DNA from 2 places in the Geobacillus sp. CX412 genome. Region 2 is predicted to be linked to the other one. Evidence: riboswitches for the same ligand, from Rfam matches in the RefSeq annotation. Region 2 holds a riboswitch; the other holds the start of a gene.
The links. A riboswitch is a leader RNA that binds a small molecule or an ion and turns the genes downstream of it on or off. The one in region 2 is predicted to bind lysine.
Positions count from the first base shown of each region.

Region 1: another riboswitch for lysine. It lies ahead of NXM86_RS07335 (amino acid permease); the one in region 2 lies ahead of NXM86_RS03705 (aspartate kinase).

Region 1 covers NZ_CP103461.1:1,377,187-1,387,168, forward strand. The annotation lists gene NXM86_RS07280 (glycosyltransferase family 2 protein) at 1-90, shown strand, start outside; gene thiM (hydroxyethylthiazole kinase) at 323-1,132, shown strand; gene thiD (bifunctional hydroxymethylpyrimidine kinase/phosphomethylpyrimidine kinase) at 1,147-1,950, shown strand; gene thiE (thiamine phosphate synthase) at 1,962-2,621, shown strand; partial or broken gene NXM86_RS07300 (IS200/IS605 family accessory protein TnpB-related protein) at 2,945-4,110, opposite strand; gene NXM86_RS07305 (IS3 family transposase) at 4,244-4,735, opposite strand; gene NXM86_RS07310 (transposase) at 4,744-5,040, opposite strand; gene NXM86_RS07315 (acyltransferase family protein) at 5,142-6,137, opposite strand; gene NXM86_RS07320 (hypothetical protein) at 6,237-6,419, shown strand; gene NXM86_RS07325 (H-type small acid-soluble spore protein) at 6,419-6,598, shown strand; gene NXM86_RS07330 (sec-independent protein translocase protein TatAY) at 6,675-6,842, shown strand; gene NXM86_RS07335 (amino acid permease) at 6,868-8,340, opposite strand; lysine riboswitch at 8,498-8,687, opposite strand; gene NXM86_RS07340 (YitT family protein) at 8,883-9,467, shown strand; gene NXM86_RS07345 (S8 family peptidase) at 9,483-9,982, opposite strand, start outside.
Region 2 covers NZ_CP103461.1:715,071-725,052, reverse strand. The annotation lists partial or broken gene NXM86_RS03735 (MarR family winged helix-turn-helix transcriptional regulator) at 1-32, opposite strand, end outside; gene NXM86_RS03730 (helix-turn-helix domain-containing protein) at 255-479, opposite strand; gene sdhB (succinate dehydrogenase iron-sulfur subunit) at 795-1,556, opposite strand; gene sdhA (succinate dehydrogenase flavoprotein subunit) at 1,560-3,317, opposite strand; gene NXM86_RS03715 (succinate dehydrogenase cytochrome b558 subunit) at 3,353-3,961, opposite strand; gene NXM86_RS03710 (YslB family protein) at 4,236-4,691, shown strand; gene NXM86_RS03705 (aspartate kinase) at 4,721-5,944, opposite strand; lysine riboswitch at 6,058-6,238, opposite strand; gene uvrC (excinuclease ABC subunit UvrC) at 6,308-8,080, opposite strand; partial or broken gene NXM86_RS03695 (nucleoporin-interacting protein) at 8,099-8,725, opposite strand; partial or broken gene NXM86_RS03690 (ISLre2 family transposase) at 8,913-9,982, shown strand, end outside.

The DNA of each region.
Region 1 (9,982 bases), 660 kb from region 2:
TTTAATTTGCCGATGCCGCAGCCGTGGCACCAATCTTCTTCACTAAGTGAAGGATCAACGATGCCGGAAATTTCAAAACACCGTTCATAATGTGATATTTTTACTTGCAATATGTGAAAAGAAGGAGTAGACTCTTTTGTGAAAAACTATATATTGTTTTGCGGGAGCTTGCGGAAGCAGGCTGAGAGTACGGCTAATTCCGCCGTTGACCGTTCGAACCTGTTGGGGTAATGCCAGCGCAGGGAAAGTGACTGTGGGATTCGTATACACTTTGCTTGCGCGCAAAGTGTTTTTTTATTCGCAAAAAAGGAGAGGATGGGAAATGAACAACCAGGAAGCGATAAACGCATTGCAAATGGTTAGACAAGCCAATCCGCTTGTACATAACATTACGAATGTGGTCGTAACGAATTTTACGGCAAACGGCCTGCTTGCGTTAGGTGCTTCACCGGTCATGGCGTATGCGAAAGAGGAAGTTGCGGATATGGCAAAAATTGCGGGGGCGCTCGTCTTAAATATCGGAACATTAAATCCAACAGAAGTGGAAGCGATGATCATTGCCGGAAAAGCGGCAAACGAAGCTGGCGTTCCTGTTATTTTCGATCCGGTTGGCGCCGGGGCGACGCCGTATCGCACGGAGACGGCGCGAAACATTGCGAGCGCGGTCCAACTGTCTGTCATTCGCGGCAATGCGGCGGAAATCGCGAATACTATCGGCGAATCGTGGACCATTAAAGGCGTCGATGCGGGAGAAGGCAGCGGGGATGTCGTATCGCTTGCGAAAAAAGCGGCCAAGCAGCTGAAAACAGTAGTCGCCATTACAGGAAAAGAGGATGTTGTAACAGATGGAAATACGACGTATATCATTCGTAACGGGCATCCGTTGTTAACGAAAGTGACCGGAACTGGCTGCTTATTGACATCTGTTATTGGCGCATTTGCGGCTGTAGAGCGGGATGTGTTAAAAGCGGCGGCGGCGGCGCTTGTCATCTATGGAGTTGCCGCGGAAATCGCTGCGAAAAATGCAGGAGACGAAGGACCGGGCAGCTTTCAAATCGCCTTTTTGGACGCGCTTTTCCGCGTAGGAGCGGATGAGATTAGCCGATACGGTCGCATTGAACGAGGAGAATGAAGGGAGAGAAAATCATGGTATATAAAGCGTTAACGATTGCCGGTTCGGACAGCGGCGGCGGTGCTGGGATTCAAGCGGATTTAAAGACATTTCAAGAATTGCGTGTATTTGGGATGTCCGCATTAACAGCGGTAACGGCGCAAAATACACTCGGCGTGCAAGGAGTATACCCATTGTCGCCGGAAGCGGTCGCGCAACAAATTGAATCCGTCGGAACCGATTTAGGAGCGGATGCTGTAAAAACCGGGATGCTGTTTAGTGCGGAAATTATTGAAGTGGTTGCTTCGAAAGTGAAACAATTCGGGTGGGAACGCCTCGTCGTCGATCCGGTCATGATTGCCAAAGGCGGTGCTCCGCTATTGCAAGAAGAGGCGGTCAGCGCATTAAAAACGCATTTGCTTCCGCTTTCGATGGTGGTTACCCCGAACATTCCAGAAGCAGAAGCATTAACCGGCCTTACGATTCGAACGATTGAGGACCGTAAGGAGGCGGCGAAACGTCTGCATGAACTAGGAGTGAAATACGTCGTGATCAAAGGCGGCCACGACGATGATGGAGAAGAAACGGTCGATGTATTATATGACGGAAGTGAATTTTTCTATTTCACAAGCAAGCGAATCGATACAAAACATACGCATGGAACAGGATGCACGTTTGCCGCGGCGATAACGGCAGAGCTCGCAAAAGGAAAAACAGTGCAAGAAGCAGTGCAGACAGCGAAATCGTTTATTCAAGCCGCCATTAGTCATGAATTAGGCATCGGCCACGGTCACGGCCCGACAAATCATTGGGCGTACCGGGAGAAACAAGCGCGGTAGGTGAGTGGAAAGTGGCCCGAATTGCAAGCGAAGTAATGAGAGAACGATTGAAAGTATATTTTATTATGGGAAGTACAAATTGTAAAAAACAGCCATTAGAAGTATTAACAGAAGCGATTGATGGCGGAATTACGCTGTTTCAATTTCGCGAAAAAGGGAGCGGTGCGCTTGTCGGTGAACAAAAATACGAGTTCGCCAGACAGCTGCAAAATATTTGCAAAAAGCGCGGCATACCGTTTATCGTCAATGACGATGTCGAACTAGCGTTAGCTCTTGATGCCGATGGTGTGCATATCGGGCAGGATGATGAAGATGCGCGCATCGTCCGCGAAAAAATCGGCGATAAAATTCTTGGAGTGTCGGCACATAATTTGAAAGAAGCGCAAGCGGCGATCGCTGCTGGTGCCGATTATATCGGAGTTGGACCAATTTATCCAACGAAATCGAAAGAGGATGCGAAGAAAGCGCAAGGCCCTGAGATTATTCGCTTTCTTCGTGGTCAAGGAGTCGATATTCCGCTTGTGGCCATTGGAGGCATTACCGCGGAAAATGCTGGTGAAGTGATGAACGCCGGAGCGGACGGTGTTTCCGTCATTAGCGCGATTGCTTCGGCTGCATCTCCGTTTCTGGCAGCAAAACAACTCGTTCAAACGGTGTTCAACAACGATTGAACTACCCCCACTTACCGGCTAAAGCCGGTGGAAGTGGGGGATTCTTGTTTCCTTTGGCCGTAGTTGCTCAAAGGTCCCAAGAACCCCCTCCGTTCAACGAGAGGAGTAGCCATACAAGATGTCCGAAGTATCCTTTTGGGACGACCAGCTATATGCCTGTGAAAGTACATATAGAAGGTACACCATCTTCCATTCGTATGGCATCCGAAGAACGCATTGCAATGCACCCAGCTCCTAGAATCGCCATCTGCTCCGGTGACGAGAGTAAGATACTGGTACAATGCGTTCTTTTATTCTAAAACTTCACGATCAAGAGTGAATGGTTATGAAGCTAAAGCTTTTATTAATTGATGTTTTTCTTCTTCTAACAACGATGGATGAAATACATCTATCCCTTGATGCGGCTGATTCACATTGAAAAGATGATACAATGTATGTGTACGAACAGAAAACTTCTTATCTAAAATAGACCAATGCTTCCAATGATGAGAAACCTCTTTCGGGACATACTTTTTAAGCACCTTTGGCGCTTTTTCTTTATATCCCAATCCTCGACGGCCGATCGTAAATGCAGCGGCTTGGTGGATGGAGATACCGAATTTACGCATATACTTTAGCTTTCCAGAGATCGAAGTGTAGGCTGGATTTACTTCTATAACAGCAACTCCCATTTTGTCGGCGCGGCTTTTGATTGCTTGTATCATTTTTCGATAGGCGAACATACTCTTCATCCGATTTGCTTTTTTGTTGCCGTATTTATTTCCCACTTTGGATAAAGTAGTATCCAATTTTTCCAAAACAAGAGCTTTCTCCAAGCTTCGTGATCCTTGATAAACTCTTCTTTCGTAAATTGCTGTTTAAACAACTTCTTTCCTCCGAACACGGCACTTGGGATGTGTTCTTTTAATTTCATTTTCTTTTGTTCTAATCGATCTAAACGATGTTTTAAACAGCCGATTTTTGCTTTCGTCCGTTTCATTTTCACATCTAAATAACGATGTTCAAACAAATAGGAATTCATCCAAATCAAAGATCTGTTCTTTACTTCAAGAGAGATGATTCCGCTCTTCTGCAAAACAAAGTTTGTATTTTTTGGAAACCGTAAGTTTCCTTTGATGCAATTTTCTTTGATTTTGCGTAATGTTGTCAGTTTGGTTCGTTCTGTTTTCAGTTTTTTCTTCACATCTTTTATTTTTTCTTCTGTCTGTTGAATGTACATTTTATTTAATTCCATTCGAGAGGAGAAAAGAGCATTTGCTTCTCGGACTGCACTGTTGACAAAATAGTCATTCATTCCGTATTTTTTCTTCACAACGATATGCAGACTTTCTTGATGTAATTTTCGTCCCCATCGCTTTTCCCGGACCAGTGTCTGAAAAGCGAAACGCTTTGCGCGATGGAATAACTCTAATGCATAAGATGTTTCCGTCACATGAAGAATATCCATTTTTGATTTATACAATCTTCTTGAAAAATACGCTTTTTTCATCTTTTCTTCACCTATAACAGAACATAAGTTCGGTATATTTATTTATATTTTATGACAAAAGAAGAACATTTTTCAACTATCACGATGATCAAAAAACAAAAAATGCCGATTTCATCCCCCACCTACGCTTCGCTTAGAGGTGGGGGGCTTCTCGGCAAAAATAGAGCTTTTGCCCATTAAAAATTAAATAGGTAATATCTGTAACCCACTTCTCATTTGGCTTGGACGTGTGGAAATCTCGGTTTAGATAGTTATCCGAAATCACATAAGGCTCTTTCTTTCCGAAATAAGGTCGTTTCTTCCGAATCACCGCCCGGATTCCCATCTCCCTCATCAGCCTTTGTACTCGTTTATGGTTGATATCCAGTTTGTATTTCCGTTTCAGCCAAACTTTGACTCTCCGATACCCATAGATTCCTTTCACTTCTTCATGACACTCTTTGATTTTTTCCTTTAGCTGCTCGTCTTCCAATTGCTTCTGAGAAGGGCGTTCCTGTCGTTTTACCCACTTATAATATCCGCTTCGAGACACGCCTGCTATCTCACATAATGGTTGAATCGAACCATAACACCCGGCCATTTCTTGAATGATCGCGAACTTCTTATGAGCTGGTACTGCTTCCATTCCCCCTTTCACCTCTTTAAGAGCTTTTTTAGCATCTTTACTTCCGCCTCAAGGCGCTTGATTTTCGTTTCAGGATCTTCTGGGCGAGTTCTTGGTCTTCCTTTGCCTGGTCCTTTTGCCTTTCCTCGTTTTTCCTCTAGCCCTTTCATTCCTTCCTGTTCATAGCGTTTCACCCGTCGACGTACCATGGATTCATCAATCCCTAATTCTTTAGACACCGTTTTGTATCCCATGCCCTCTTTCCAATATAAATCCACAGCCTTCTTTTTAAACTTTGCATCATATGTTTTTCGTATTTTCCCCATAGAAAATCCCCTCCATAGTAGACAGATTAATTGGCTTTATTTTTTCTGTCTACTATAAGGGGATCATATCAATGTGTTGGGGGCACCTTCTTTTTTGCCATTTAAGAAACAGCCTGTTTCTTTTTCGGAAATTGCCATTCCAAAAGTGGGCGCATAATGCGTACAATCGGTTTGCTTCCAAGAACAAGCACAACGATGACGGACAATCCTAGTAATAGCGGGTAACCGTGAATGCTCATAATAAAATCTGGAAGTTTTGTTTCATGCAAGTATTTTAAAATAAACCCGTGCAAAATATAAATATAAAATGTTCTTGCGCCTAACACCGAGAAAGAAAAACGACGGTTTGGAATAAGCGAGAGAAAACTGACCATCATCAGAGTGCTTGCGCCATAAATAACCAGGCGCACGAAAACTCCTTTTTCCTCTGGTACGCCGAGCGTATCGTATGATTTGGAACCGTATAGCCATTCTTGCGGCAAATCAGGAAAACCGAAATGAATCATGATAAACATCCCGACTAGTGCAAATAGTGAAAATAAACGTACGCGCCATGTAAATAATCGTTCAATATTCTTTTTTTGAAGGAAAAATCCTAATAAAAAGAATGGGAAAAACGTAAACGTACGCGATATACTTAGCCATTTCTCTGCTTCGATCATGCCTGCTCCTACTCCCAAAAGAAGGGCAAGCAATAGTGAAACGTGTTTTGGGATTTTGGCAAAGATCCATAATAACAAATTCCAACTAAATAAGCTAATTAAAAACCATAGACTCCATTGGGGAGTGAGCAAATCGAATTCAATGGAATCTTTTTGATATAAAAAGTAATAGTAAACCGAATACAACAGTTGAAAAATAAGGTAGGGAAGCAATAATTTTTTTGTTATCTTTTTTAAATATCCTTGTTCATGAAATTTTTTAGCAAAATAACCTGAGATAAAGATAAACGCCGGCATGTGGAAAAAGAAAATCCAAATATATAAGCTATGCACCCAGAGCACATTATCGATATACGGGCGGAGAAAATGACCGAACACGACGAGAAGCATCAGTGCGCATTTTGCATTGTCAAAGTAATAATCGCGTTCGCTCATTGTATCTTCCTCCCTTCTTATCTATACCAATTCGAATAATACTTCTTCTCTTTTGAGGGGTCAATAGTATATCAATTTTTGGAAAGGTGTGATAATTTGATGGTAGAACGCGAAACGACCGATATGACCCAGTTATTAGAAATAATCAACGCGAAAGGGGACGAAGGAGAACTTGAACAAATTGTGCACCTTGTATGTAATGACGAATTGTTTTGGAAAAGTCTACATTCATTAGCGGAAGATAGCGCCAAAGCGGATGAAGAAGGGAAGGAAAATTGGTAATGGAAGTCATACGTGCAAAGCAAATCGCAAAATCGGGAAAAATCGTGCCAGTCACATACGAAGGGCAGCAGGTAATGATTCAACACGTGGATGAAGAACGGGAAATGGCGCGTATTTATAAAAAAAATCGCCCAGAGGAAGAAATGGAAGTACCCGTTCGTCTTCTGCAAGAACAATAATCGTATTCGAATGGCGCTTGCGGTTTAGGTATGGTATAATAATAAAAGAATTGAATAAGCATATGGAGTGAATCGTATGAACATCGGGTTTGGAGAAATTGCCCTTATCGTTTTTTTCGCGCTATTAATTTTTGGCCCAAAAAAATTGCCGGAATTAGGACAAGCGGCTGGAAAAACGTTGCGTGAATTTAAAAATGCGACAAAAGGAATTATCGATGATGAAGAGCAAAAAGTACAAAAATAAGGACTTGGTAATACATACCAAGTCCTTATTTTTGTTCCAAATCGCATTCATGCAACGGAACGATTTTTGTTTTTTTCACAAACTTATACCCGAGCCAGACGATAATAAAGAGCGGCAGGCCGATGTACGAAACAAGAACCCCATACCAGTCGATCGTTCCGCCAATAAAAGCCGGATAGTTTTGTCCTAAAATAACAATGGTGCAAACAATAAATGCAAAAATAGGACCGAACGGGAACCATTTCGCTTTATACGGTAAATCATCGAGGCTTTTCCCTTGAGCAATATACGCTTTACGGAATCGATAATGGCTGATCGCGATCCCGAGCCATGCAATAAACCCTGACATTCCGGAAGCGTTCAATAGCCATGTATAAACGACACCATCGCCAAAGAAAGAAGCTAAAAAAGCAAGCGTTCCTATTGATGAAGTGACAATAAGCGCATTGACTGGAACTCCGCGTTTATCCAGTTTCGCTAAAAATTTTGGCGCTTTCCCTTCACGGGCTAAATCCCAAAGCATGCGGGTAGACGCGTACATGCCGGAGTTGCCTGCCGATAATACAGCAGTTAAAATGACGGCGTTCATTACCGAAGCGGCAAAGGCAATTCCAGCTTTATCGAATACGAGTGTAAACGGGCTAACTGTAACATCGCCGTTGGCAAGTCTTTCGTCTGTATAAGGGATTAACAAGCCGATTGCCAAAATAGCTAATACATAGAATAACAAGATGCGCCAAAACACCCGGCGAATGGCGCGGGGAATGCTGTGTTCCGGATCTTCTGTTTCTCCAGCAGCGACCCCTAACAATTCCGTTCCCTGAAAGGAAAATCCCGCCGCCATAAAGATTCCTAACATGGCCATAAAGCCGCCGTGAAACGGGGCATCTCCAATGGTAAAGTTTTTAAAGCCAATCGCTTCACCGCCCATGATTCCGAAAATCATCAGGAAGCTGACAATTAAAAACACGATGACAGTTGCCACTTTAATGAGGGAAAACCAATATTCCGCTTCTCCGAATCCTTTTACCGATAAGTAATTTAAAAGAAACATAATGCTTAAGCAAAGCGCGCTCCATAAAAGCGATGGGCTATGTGGAAACCAAAATTTCATAATCATCGTGACCGCAGATAGTTCCGCGGCGATCGTAATCGCCCAGTTGTACCAATAATTCCATCCTAATGCAAACCCTAATGCAGGATCAACGAATTTCGTTGCATATGTGCTAAAAGATCCAGAAACAGGCATGTATGCCGCCATTTCCGCAAGGCTTGTCATTAAAAAGTACACCATAATGCCAATGGCTATATATGCCGCAAGTGCTCCACCGGGTCCTGCCGTATGCACTGCTCCGCCGCTTGCCAAAAATAAACCTGTACCGATTGTTCCTCCGAGGGAAATCATCGTTAAATGGCGTGTTTTTAGTTTTCGCCGCAATCCGCTCTCAGAAAGGGAAGCTGAAGAAGGAGCAACCATTGTTTTTGTTGCTGTTTTCATTAATGAACCACTCCCTTATTATTTACAAATATTATGCTAAAAATCTGAAAATTATTAATTTTTATTAATAGGATGTTCTGTGACATCCATATAATAAAAAAAGCCGTCGAAGGAGATTCGACGGCAGTGTTGAGATAACTGCATACATCAACTCTCCCATGAAGATAGCGCTCCATACCCGCAAATTCATGCGGGTATGACAGTGTTGCCCCTATTCGGTGACAACCCCAGCCTGAGCACCCAGAGAAATGCCCAGACTTCGGCAGCTTTTCCTTTCCGGTAAAGTCGTTGACGTGCTCTGCGTCTCGTTTACCGTACTCATAAAAGCTGCGACCTCTACTTCAATGGTTGAATGAGCGGCATATTCAATTATATTAATATACCTTTATTCTAATCTATTGTTGTAATTATAGCAATAGAAAATTAGAAATAAGAGACAAGTCTTTGAAATTGTTACCATATAATAACTATATCGATGTTTTTTCGATAGCGCACCAATTTTAATTGAAGTAAGCTGTAAAGAACAATGGGGTGGCGCTCTGATGTTAAAAAAAATGACTATTACTATTATTGGAAGTATGTTTCTTGCAATCGGGATTAATGTTTTTTTAGTTCCCCATCATTTGTTAGATGGGGGGATTATTGGAATTAGTTTAATCATCAAATATATTTGGCATGTAAAAGTAGGATTAACGATGGTTTTATTAAGTATTCCCCTTTATATTATGGCTTGGTTTTACTATCGCCCGTTTTTTTATAATAGCCTTCATGGTTTACTGTTTTCCTCATTGATGATTGATATATTTTCCGTGCTGCGCGGCATCATTATGCTTGATCCAATGATCAGTTCCATTATTGGCGGAGTTTTAGTCGGCATCGGAATCGGCATCATGTTGCGGGAGGAGACGAGCACGGGAGGGACGGATTTATTAGCACAATTTATTGCGAGAATGACGAATTGGAATGTCGGAATTATTATTTTTATGATGGATACGTTTATTATTACGATTGGGAGTTTCATCATTGATTCCACTTCGTTTCTTTATTCGCTTGTTGTAGTAACGATAGTAGGCATCGCGACAACTATGTTAACACAGACAGGCGGATGGAGACACTATGTTATGTAATCTCCACCCGTATCGTTAACGCCAACTGCTTGCCTGCTCTAGTGCGCGATATACATTGATTAAACCATATCCATAATACGGATCTTTTCCATTTTCCCCTAGGTCAGCAGCTGTCTTGATAATGATTTGTTTTACATCATCGTTCGTAAGATGTGGATTTAATGAACGAATGAGGCCAGCTAATGCAGTTACGTGCGGTGCAGCCATGGATGTCCCAGAAAGTGCTGCATATCGATGCTGCGAAAAAGTGCTGGCAATATTTGTTCCTGGTGCTACCACATCTAAATACGTTCCATAATTAGAATAATGTGCGAAAGAAAGATCGGGATTAACAGCACCAACGCTGATGACCTCAGGATATGCCGCCGGAAAGCTAGGCTGTGCGGTGTTATCGTTTCCGGAGGCGGCAACGAGTACGACATCGCGATCATATGCATAACGGATGGCCTCTTCTAATACAGTGGACGGCTGATAATTCCCAAGACTTAAGTTGATGACTTTTGCCCCATGATCTA
Region 2 (9,982 bases):
AGCTCTGCAACAGTCTTTTCATCAAAAGACATACAATCTCCTCTACAACGGTGCATTTATTATTTTTAATGTTTTTCTACAAAAATGCAACAAAAAAATACAACTTTTTATTTTATTCGACAATGTTTGATATATTCCATTTTACTCCACTTTGCCACATAATCAATGAGTAAATCGTTTTTATTTTTAAAACTAAATTTCATCTTTAAAATATAACAAACCGGCTACCTTAAAATAAGGTGAGCCGGCATTTCTTATAGTTCAAGTTCTCCCATTCGAAGCAATTCAATAACTGCTTGGGATCGCCCCTTTACCCCAAGTTTTTGCATTGCGTTCGAAATGTGGTTGCGAACCGTTTTTTCACTAATAAACAGTTCTCTGGCAATTTCTTTCGTCGTCTTATCTTGAACTAATAATTCAAATACCTCTCTCTCTCTTTTCGTTAGCAACGGCTTTGGTTGAAATGATTTATCCTTCAAGTATTGTAACCCTCCTTGCTTTCACTAGACCTGAACTACCGGATGGGTATTATTCACCATATAGTATGTGAAAGAAGGGTTACGGTGACGGAATTTCGCTTATCTAATAGAAAAATAGGTATTTTTTCTAAACAATTGCCGTTGCTTGGGACTGTTGGAGCATTTGTCTCATCTCATCGCTCCAAGGAACGCTTTTTGAAAGAAGGTAAACGACTTTTCCCATTGTTCCCATTGATCAATGTAATCAATCTGCTTCATTACATATCCCCCTAATAAAAATCCTCTTCATGAAAGCCATGAAGAGGATTTTCATCATTATACTTCGTCACTTCCGAAGAAGTTGCGGAACATTTGAATCGTCGCTTCACGGTTTAGCGCAGCGATCGAAGTGGTTAACGGAATTCCTTTTGGACAAGATTGCACACAGTTTTGCGAGTTACCACAGTTCGCTAAACCGCCATCACCCATAATCGCTTTCATCCGCTCCGCTTTATGCATCGCGCCTGTTGGATGGGCATTAAATAGACGTACTTGGGAAAGCGGTGCTGGACCGATGAAATTCGATTTGCTGTTGACGTTTGGACATGCTTCTAAACATACACCGCATGTCATACATTTTGAAAGCTCGTATGCCCATTGGCGTTTTCGTTCTGGCATACGCGGACCAGGACCTAAGTCATACGTTCCGTCGATTGGGATCCATGCTTTTACTTTTTTCAACGAGTCAAACATACGGCTGCGGTCTACTTGCAAGTCGCGAACTACCGGGAACGTACGCATTGGTTCCAAACGAATTGGCTGTTCTAATTTATCAATTAATGCTGTGCATGCTTGACGCGGTTTGCCGTTAATAACCATCGAGCAAGCGCCGCATACTTCTTCCAAACAGTTCATTTCCCATACAACTGGGGTTGTTTTTTGCCCTTTCGCGTTAACCGGATTACGGCGAATTTCCATCAGCGCAGAAATGACGTTCATATTCGGACGATATGGAATTTCAAATTCTTCTTCGTATGGCGCAGAATCAGGACGATCTTGACGTGTTATAATGAATCGAACCGTTTTTTTCTCGCTCATCGTTTATTTCACTTCCTCTTTCTTTTTCGTGTAGTCGCGTTTGCGTGGCTTAATCAACGATACATCGACATCTTCGTAGTGGAATGCCGGTCCATCTGGGGTATAGCGTGCCATCGTTGTTTTGAGCCACTCTTCGTCATTGCGCTCTGGAAACTCCGGTTTATAGTGTGCACCACGGCTTTCGTTGCGGTTGTAAGCGCCTAGCGTAATTACCCGCGCTAGTTGAAGCATATTATATAACTGACGAATAAATGTTGCGCCTTGGTTGCTCCATTTCGACGTGTCTGTAACACTGATGTTTTTATAGCGTTCCAACAATTCCTGGATTTTCTCGTCTGTTTTCAACAACTTATCGTTGTAACGAACGATTGTAACGTTCGCTGTCATCCATTCGCCCAACTCTTTATGAAGCACATACGCGTTTTCTGTTCCATCCATGGACAAGATGTTGTTCCAACGCTCTTCTTCTTGTTTCACATAGCGGTCGTACAACGATGATGGCATTGCGTCTGCCGATTTTTCCAAACCGCGAATGTATCTAACCGCATTTGGTCCAGCAACCATGCCGCCGTAAATCGCTGATAATAAGGAGTTAGCTCCTAGACGGTTTGCGCCATGGATCGAGTAATCACATTCGCCAGCGGCAAACAATCCTTTAATGTTTGTCATTTGATCATAATCAACCCATAAGCCGCCCATCGAATAGTGAACAGCTGGGAATACTTTCATCGGCACTTTGCGAGGGTCTTCACCCATAAATTTCTCGTAAATTTCAATAATACCGCCAAGTTTGATATCTAGTTCTTTCGGATCTTTATGAGAAAGATCAAGGTATACCATGTTTTCGCCGTTGATGCCGAGCTTCAAATCAACGCAAACGTGGAAAATTTCACGAGCCGCGATATCACGAGGAACAAGGTTTCCGTAAGCCGGATATTTTTCTTCAAGGAAATACCAAGGTTTTCCGTCTTTATATGTCCAGACTCTTCCGCCTTCCCCGCGGGCTGACTCACTCATGAGACGCAGTTTATCGTCTCCCGGAATCGCCGTCGGGTGAATTTGGATAAATTCCCCGTTTGCATAGTACGCGCCTTGTTGATAGACGATAGACGCTGCTGAACCTGTGTTGATGATCGAGTTCGTCGATTTTCCAAAAATGACTCCTGGTCCGCCTGTCGCCATAATGACCGCGTCCGCAGGAAACGCTTTAATTTCCATTGTTTTTAAATCTTGCGCAACGATTCCTCGGCAAATTTGTTCATCATCTAAAACAACGCCTAAAAACTCCCATCCTTCATATTTTGTGACAAGTCCAGCCACTTCATGGCGGCGCACTTGTTCATCAAGCGCATATAATATCTGCTGGCCTGTCGTTGCCCCTGCGTATGCAGTACGGTGATGCTGCGTTCCACCGAAGCGGCGGAAATCAAGCAACCCTTCAGGAGTACGGTTGAACATGACTCCCATGCGGTCAAGCATATAAATGATGCTTGGCGCTGCCTCACACATCGCTTTTACCGGAGGCTGGTTCGCTAAAAAGTCACCGCCATATACGGTATCGTCGAAATGTTCCCAAGGAGAATCGCCTTCCCCTTTCGTATTTACCGCACCGTTAATCCCACCTTGTGCACAGACAGAGTGAGACCGCTTAACAGGTACGAGCGAGAACAATTCTACAGGTACGCCTGCTTCCGCGATTTTAATCGTTGCCATTAGACCAGCTAGACCGCCACCAACTACTATGATTTTTCCTTTTTTCATTGCTACTCACTCCCTAAAAGATTGCTAGTTGTAGATTAAGCGAATGCCAAAATGGCACGAATGCCGACGATGGAAAGCGCGACAAAAATAAGCATTGTCACATAGGTGAAAACTTGTTGTGAACGAGGAGATACCGTTATACCCCAACTTACACAGAATGACCATAAACCATTCGCAAAATGGAATACTGTTGATAAAATTCCGACAATATAAAATGCAAGCATAGCCGGATTATCGACGATATTCGCCATCATTTCATAGTTTACTTCCGCACCAAGAGCGGCTTGAACACGTGTTTCCCACACATGCCATGTCACAAAAATTAACGTAAAAATTCCCGTTAATCGCTGCAGCATAAACATCCAATTGCGGAAATATCCGTAACGGACGACATTATTTTTCGCCGTAAAAGCAATATAAAGTCCATAAATGGCATGGAACAACAGTGGAAGGAAAATGACGAATATTTCTAAAAAATAACGAAATGGTAAATTCTCCATAAAGGAAGCAGCACGGTTAAACGCTTCCGGTCCTTTTGTCGCAAAATGGTTTACGACTAAATGTTGTACTAAAAAGATCCCTACTGGAATGACTCCTAACAGCGAATGGAGCCGACGGTAATAAAATTCGCGATTTCCTGCCATATGTAAACCCCCTTTGAATAATAACGATGAAAAATTAATGCGCTCCCCATCCACAAAAATGAAAAGGTAATGATTCATAGAATGTAATTGCTTCCATTACCATAATCATTTTGTCACATTCATTGTACTCTCACATTGTACAAGCGTCAAGAAAACAAAGTCATAAAATGTTCAAACATTTGAATATTTAAACAACATCCAATCATAAGAAAGATAATGCATGCTCCCCTCCATTTCGCTATAATGTTAGAGTAGATAGAAAGAGGGGAAGCATGTGAAACTACCATCGCTAGAAGAACAATATAAAGCATTAGAAGACATTCATATTTCCGCATTTGGCTCTGAACTGATTCGGCAAATTCTTCTTCCTGAATTGCTCGGAAAAGAAACAGCAAGCATTTTATACTGGGCTGGTAAAAGCTTGGCGCGCCATTATCCGCTAGAAACGATATCCGATATCATCACGTTTTTTGAAAAAGCTGGATGGGGAATCCTTTCCGTTTTGGAAGAAGGAAAGGACGAGCTTCACGTTGAGTTGACAGGTCCGATCATCGCCGCGCGATTTGCTCTTCACGAAAATTGTACATTTCAGTTGGAAGCAGGATTTCTAGCCCAACAAATTGAGCATCAAAAACGCCGCGTTGCCGAAGCGTTCGAACAACAAAAGAAACGTGCTAATAAAGTGTTAATCACCATTAAATGGGATCGCAAAGATGAAATAAATAGCTAAGAGCCTGCGAATGCAGGCTTTTGCCATTTTTATGAGCGCAGCGCTACGGTTTCTTCGGCAAGCCCGAATGCTTCGTGAAGCGCCTCGACGGCCGAAACCATATATTTTTCGTCAATGACCGTGGAAATTTTAATTTCTGACGTGCTGACCATTTTTATTTCAATGCCTTGATTCGCTAGCGCTTCAAACATTTGCGCAGCTACTCCCGGATTAGAAATCATACCGGAGCCGACAATCGATACTTTTGCTAAACCAGTTTCATATTGCACATTTGCTCCTTTTAACGATTGTAATACTTGGAGCGTTTCTTGCAGATCTTCCGTGCGAATCGAAAAAGAAACAGACGTTGTTTCGGAATTTGCCGCGCTTTGAATAATAATATCTACATTGATGCCACGGTTCGCAAGAGCCGTAAAAATGGTCGGCAATGTATATAAACTATTTTCGATTCCATCCACCGTTACTCTCGTTACTTGATCTTCAAACGCGATTCCTCGTACGATTAAATGCTGCTCCATCGAAACTTCCTCCTTTACCATCGTTCCTCTTTCGTTTTCCATGCTCGAACGCACTTCCAGCGGCACTTCGTAGTTTTTCGCAAATTCCACGGCACGCGGATGCAATACCCCTGCCCCTAAATTGGCCAACTCAAGCATTTCATCATAGGAGATCTCTTTTATTTTTCTTGCTGTTTTCACATAACGCGGGTCTGTTGTAAACACGCCGGTTACGTCTGTATAAATATCGCATTTATCCGCTTTTAATGCTGCCGCTAGCGCCACCGCTGTTGTATCGGAACCTCCGCGGCCGAGCGTGGTGATTTCCCCTGTTTCCGTTACTCCTTGAAACCCCGCAACGATCACAATTGCCCCTTCATCAAGGTGGCGGTGGATTCTCGTCGTATCCATGTTCATAATTCGGGCATTGCCGTGCATTTCTTCCGTCATAATTCCCGCTTGCCATCCTGTCAATGAAACAGCTTTATATCCTTTTTCGTGAAGCGCCATTGCCAAAAGCGCAATGCTCACTTGTTCCCCTGTCGAAAGAAGCATATCCATTTCCCGTTTGCTAGGATGATTGGAAATTTGATTTGCTAAGTTGACAAGCTCATCAGTCGTTTTTCCCATTGCCGAAACAACAACGACAACTTCATTTCCTTTTTGGGCTTCCTCAATGACCCGATTCGCCACATGTTGAATTCTTTCGATGGAACCAACAGACGTTCCGCCAAACTTTTGTACAATGATTCCCAATTCGTCTCACCCTTTACCATGAATATCGTTTATTTGTTTGCAAATAAAAACAGCAATGAGAGAAATCTCATTGCTGTGCATCACGAAAGCGAAAAAAGCGAATTCGCCCCGCACAGTGAGATAGCTCTCCAAGATGAATCACATCTTGACAGTCCTACATTTCTTAAACGCAGGACCAGCGGAAAAAGCAATGAGACTTTTTCCACTTCGGCGACGCTCCCCTTTCCACACTCATCATCGGAACTCATTTTCCTCCGAATGTGTACTCTTGAAGTTCGCACCTCTATCTTCACTTCGGCGTTTGGAAGTGTATAAATATGAAATTTATTGCAATCATATCAAACTTTCGTATTGTTGACAATATTATTCTCGCAATTTCTTATAAATTTTTTCAGCAACAGAGCGCGGAATGTTTGCTTTTTGCAATTCTTCTACCGTTGCTTCTTTCATGTTTTTAATGGATCCGAAATGCTTTAATAACGCTTTTTTTCGCTTTTCCCCAACGCCGGGGATGTCATCTAACACAGAATGAAACATCGTTTTTCCACGCGTTTGCCGGTGAAAGGCAACCGCAAACCGATGCACTTCGTCTTGGATGCGCTGCAATAAATAAAACTCTTGGCTGTTTCTTTCTAATGGAACAACTTGCGGCGGATCCCCCATGATTAACTCGGATGTGCGATGCTTGTCGTCTTTGGCAAGCCCAGCGAGCGGAATATCAAGTCCTAATTCGTTTTCAAGCACATCCCTTACCGCAGCTAAATGCCCTTTTCCTCCGTCAATAATAATCAAATCGGGAAGTGGGAGGCCTTCTTTGAGCACGCGAGTATAACGTCTTCTTACCACCTCGCGCATCGATTCATAGTCATCCGGTCCCTCTACGGTTTTGACTTTATATTTGCGGTACTCTTTTTTCTCCGGTTTTCCATCGATAAAAACTACCATGGCTGAAACAGGATCCGCGCCATGAATATTGGAATTGTCAAACGCCTCAATGCGATGCGGGGTCGGAATTCCTAATATTTTTCCTAAGTTTTCCACAGCTTTGATCGTTCGTTCTTCATCCCGCTCAATTAAGTAAAATTTTTCTTTCAAAGCAATTGCCGCATTTTTGCTTGCTAAATCAACCAGTTCTTTTTTCTTTCCTTTTTTCGGCTGAACAATCTTTACTTCCAGCAGCTGCTCGGCAAGTTCGCCGTCAATGTCAGCAGGCAAAATGACCTCTTTCGGCTTAAAGTGGTTCGCTTTGGTATAAAACTGTCCTAAAAACGTCAGCAATTCCTCATCTGGGTCTTGATACATCGGAAACATCGATACATCGCGCTCGATCAACTTCCCTTGACGAATGAAAAATACTTGTACGCACATCCATCCTTTGTCATAGGCATAACCGAACACATCGCGATCAACGAAATCGTTCATGGTCATCTTCTGCTTTTCCATCGTTGCTTCAATATGGGCAATTTGATCACGGTATTCTTTTGCCCGTTCGAATTCGAGCGCTTCGGCTGCTTTCATCATCTTTTCTGCAAGCTCTTCTTTTACTTCTTTATACCCGCCGTTTAAAAAGCGGACGATTTGTTCAACGATTTCTTTATTTTGTTGTTCGGACACCGGATGCACGCACGGTGCAAGACATTGTCCCATATGATAATATAAACAAACACGGTTCGGCATGGTCGAGCATTTGCGCAACGGATAAATGCGGTCTAACAGTTTCTTCGTTTCGTTTGCCGCCTGTACATGCGGATACGGCCCGAAATATTTTCCACCGTCTTTTTTCACTTTTCGCGTAATGATTAGGCGAGGATGCTTCTCCGCGGTAATTTTTATAAACGGATAGCTTTTGTCATCCTTAAGCATCACGTTATATTTTGGATCGTACTTTTTAATTAAGTTCATTTCCAAAATGAGCGCTTCGATGTTCGAAGAAGTGACAATATATTCGAAATCGGCAATTTCGTTGACAAGCCGCAGCGTTTTTCCGTCATGCGTGCCGGTGAAATACGAACGCACGCGGTTTTTCAGCACTTTTGCTTTGCCGACGTATATGACCGTACCGTTTTTATCTTTCATCAAATAACATCCCGGCTGCTCCGGGAGCACAGCTAATTTTTCTTTTAAGTGATCATGCATCATAATCACTCCATCAAATTAATTCATCCATTCATACAGCGTAATGTTTCCGTACACTGGATCTGCGAGTGTGCTGGAACGATATGTTTTCACTTTCCGCACATGGCGGGAAAGGGAAATCCCTTGCGCTTGAAAGCCTTTGACCACATGATCTGTCATATAAATTTTAACATGTCGATAGTTCTTCTTGTCTTGTAAAAAAAATGAAAAATGCAGCACGTCTTTATGCGGAAAGTCCACATCGAGGTATTGCAGCACGCGTGTTTCTTCCCATGTATACAGAACAAATTTCTCTTTACTATTTTGTAAATCATACGCTAATTGATAGGTTGCTGGCAACTGTAATGCTTGTTCGCGCATATGCCACGCTCCCGTTACGAATTGCACGGCTAACACAACCATTGCTATGATCCATCGATACATTGACATATGATTGCGGACATAACGGATCCATCCGTACAGCAAAACAAGATGAACAAGCGGGAGAATGTGACGAGGTTTCTCAACGTTTTGCGCAAATAGCGCCCAAAGAAAATAAACAAACCCAGAAACAAGAAGCCAGTGCGGAAACAGGGATTTCTTTGACCGCCATATCGCTGCTGTCCATGCCATCATATACAAAAAAAGCAGGATAACGGTGTGAGTAAAATGTTTGTGGGAGAAATTCTTAGAAGTTCCCCGATGAGGGGGTTGGGAACGTAGGTTCGCAATCCCCCCTCATCGGGGCCACCAAGCGAAGCGCGGTAGGATCCCAAGCAGGAAACATGAAAAAGGACTCTCTCCCTGGTAAGATGATCATTGTCCACACCATCAAACAGGAGGAGAGAGTCCTATGAATATTCAACAACATCTTACCACAAATTCGTTGACATGGAAAGAGATCGAACTTGATTTGTTTCGAGCCTTGCAAAACACCTTCGCTGAGCTGTTTACGGCTCTGTTGGAGGACATCGACCGACAATTGGCGGAAACTCGGGACAAGCGCCGGTACCACTTGAAAGACAAACGATGCACCACGATTCAAACCCTGTTTGGCGAAGTCACCTTTGAGCGAAACTACTATTTAGACCGAGAACAAAACCGTTACACGTTTTTGCTTGACTCCTTTTTAGCGTTTGATGGATCACAGTCAATCAGCCCTTGTCTAGAAGAAACAGCGGTGGGATTGGCTATGGAGTGCTCTTCCTATCGCAAAGCGGCTCATACGCTTGCCCAGATGGTCGGGTATCCGGTGATGAGCCATGAGGCGATCCGCCAGTTGGTGCTCGAGGCTGAAGTTCCGCTGCACTGCCCGGTGGACCAGCGATATGGACGGGTGCTGTTTGTGGAGGCCGATGGACTGTTTGTCTCTCGCCAAGGGAAGGGAAAACGGGCCAAGGAAGACAAAATCCTGACCGTTCACGAAGGGTGGAAGCGCAACGGCTCACGGATCGAATTCGTGAATCAGCGCCATTACGTCCATGAGGGCAAGAGGGAGGTGTGGGAAGGCTTCGAGGAATTTTTGATGAACGAATATGCCTATGATCCGTGTCGGGATCTTCTTGTCATCAACGGGGACGGCGCTCCATGGATTACCGCATGCCGGGAGTATTTCAAAGGACGGGTCTGCTTCCAATTGGATCGATTCCACGTGGCGCGTGAGTTGCGCCAATGCCTCTCGGGCCATCCACGGTGGCAGGCGATTCGGCAAAAGCTGGCGAAGCAGGATGAAGAGGGGTTGCTTGTGGAACTGAACAGCGCCCTCGGCACGCTGGGGACGAAGCGAAAGAACAACAGCTGGCTGCCTTGATCCACCGGATTGAATCGATGCCGGGATGCATCCGTGATTACCGGGAATGGCTGAAGGAGCAAGGAGTGGACACAACGGGCATGTATCCGATGGGGAGGGCTGAAAGCGTGATG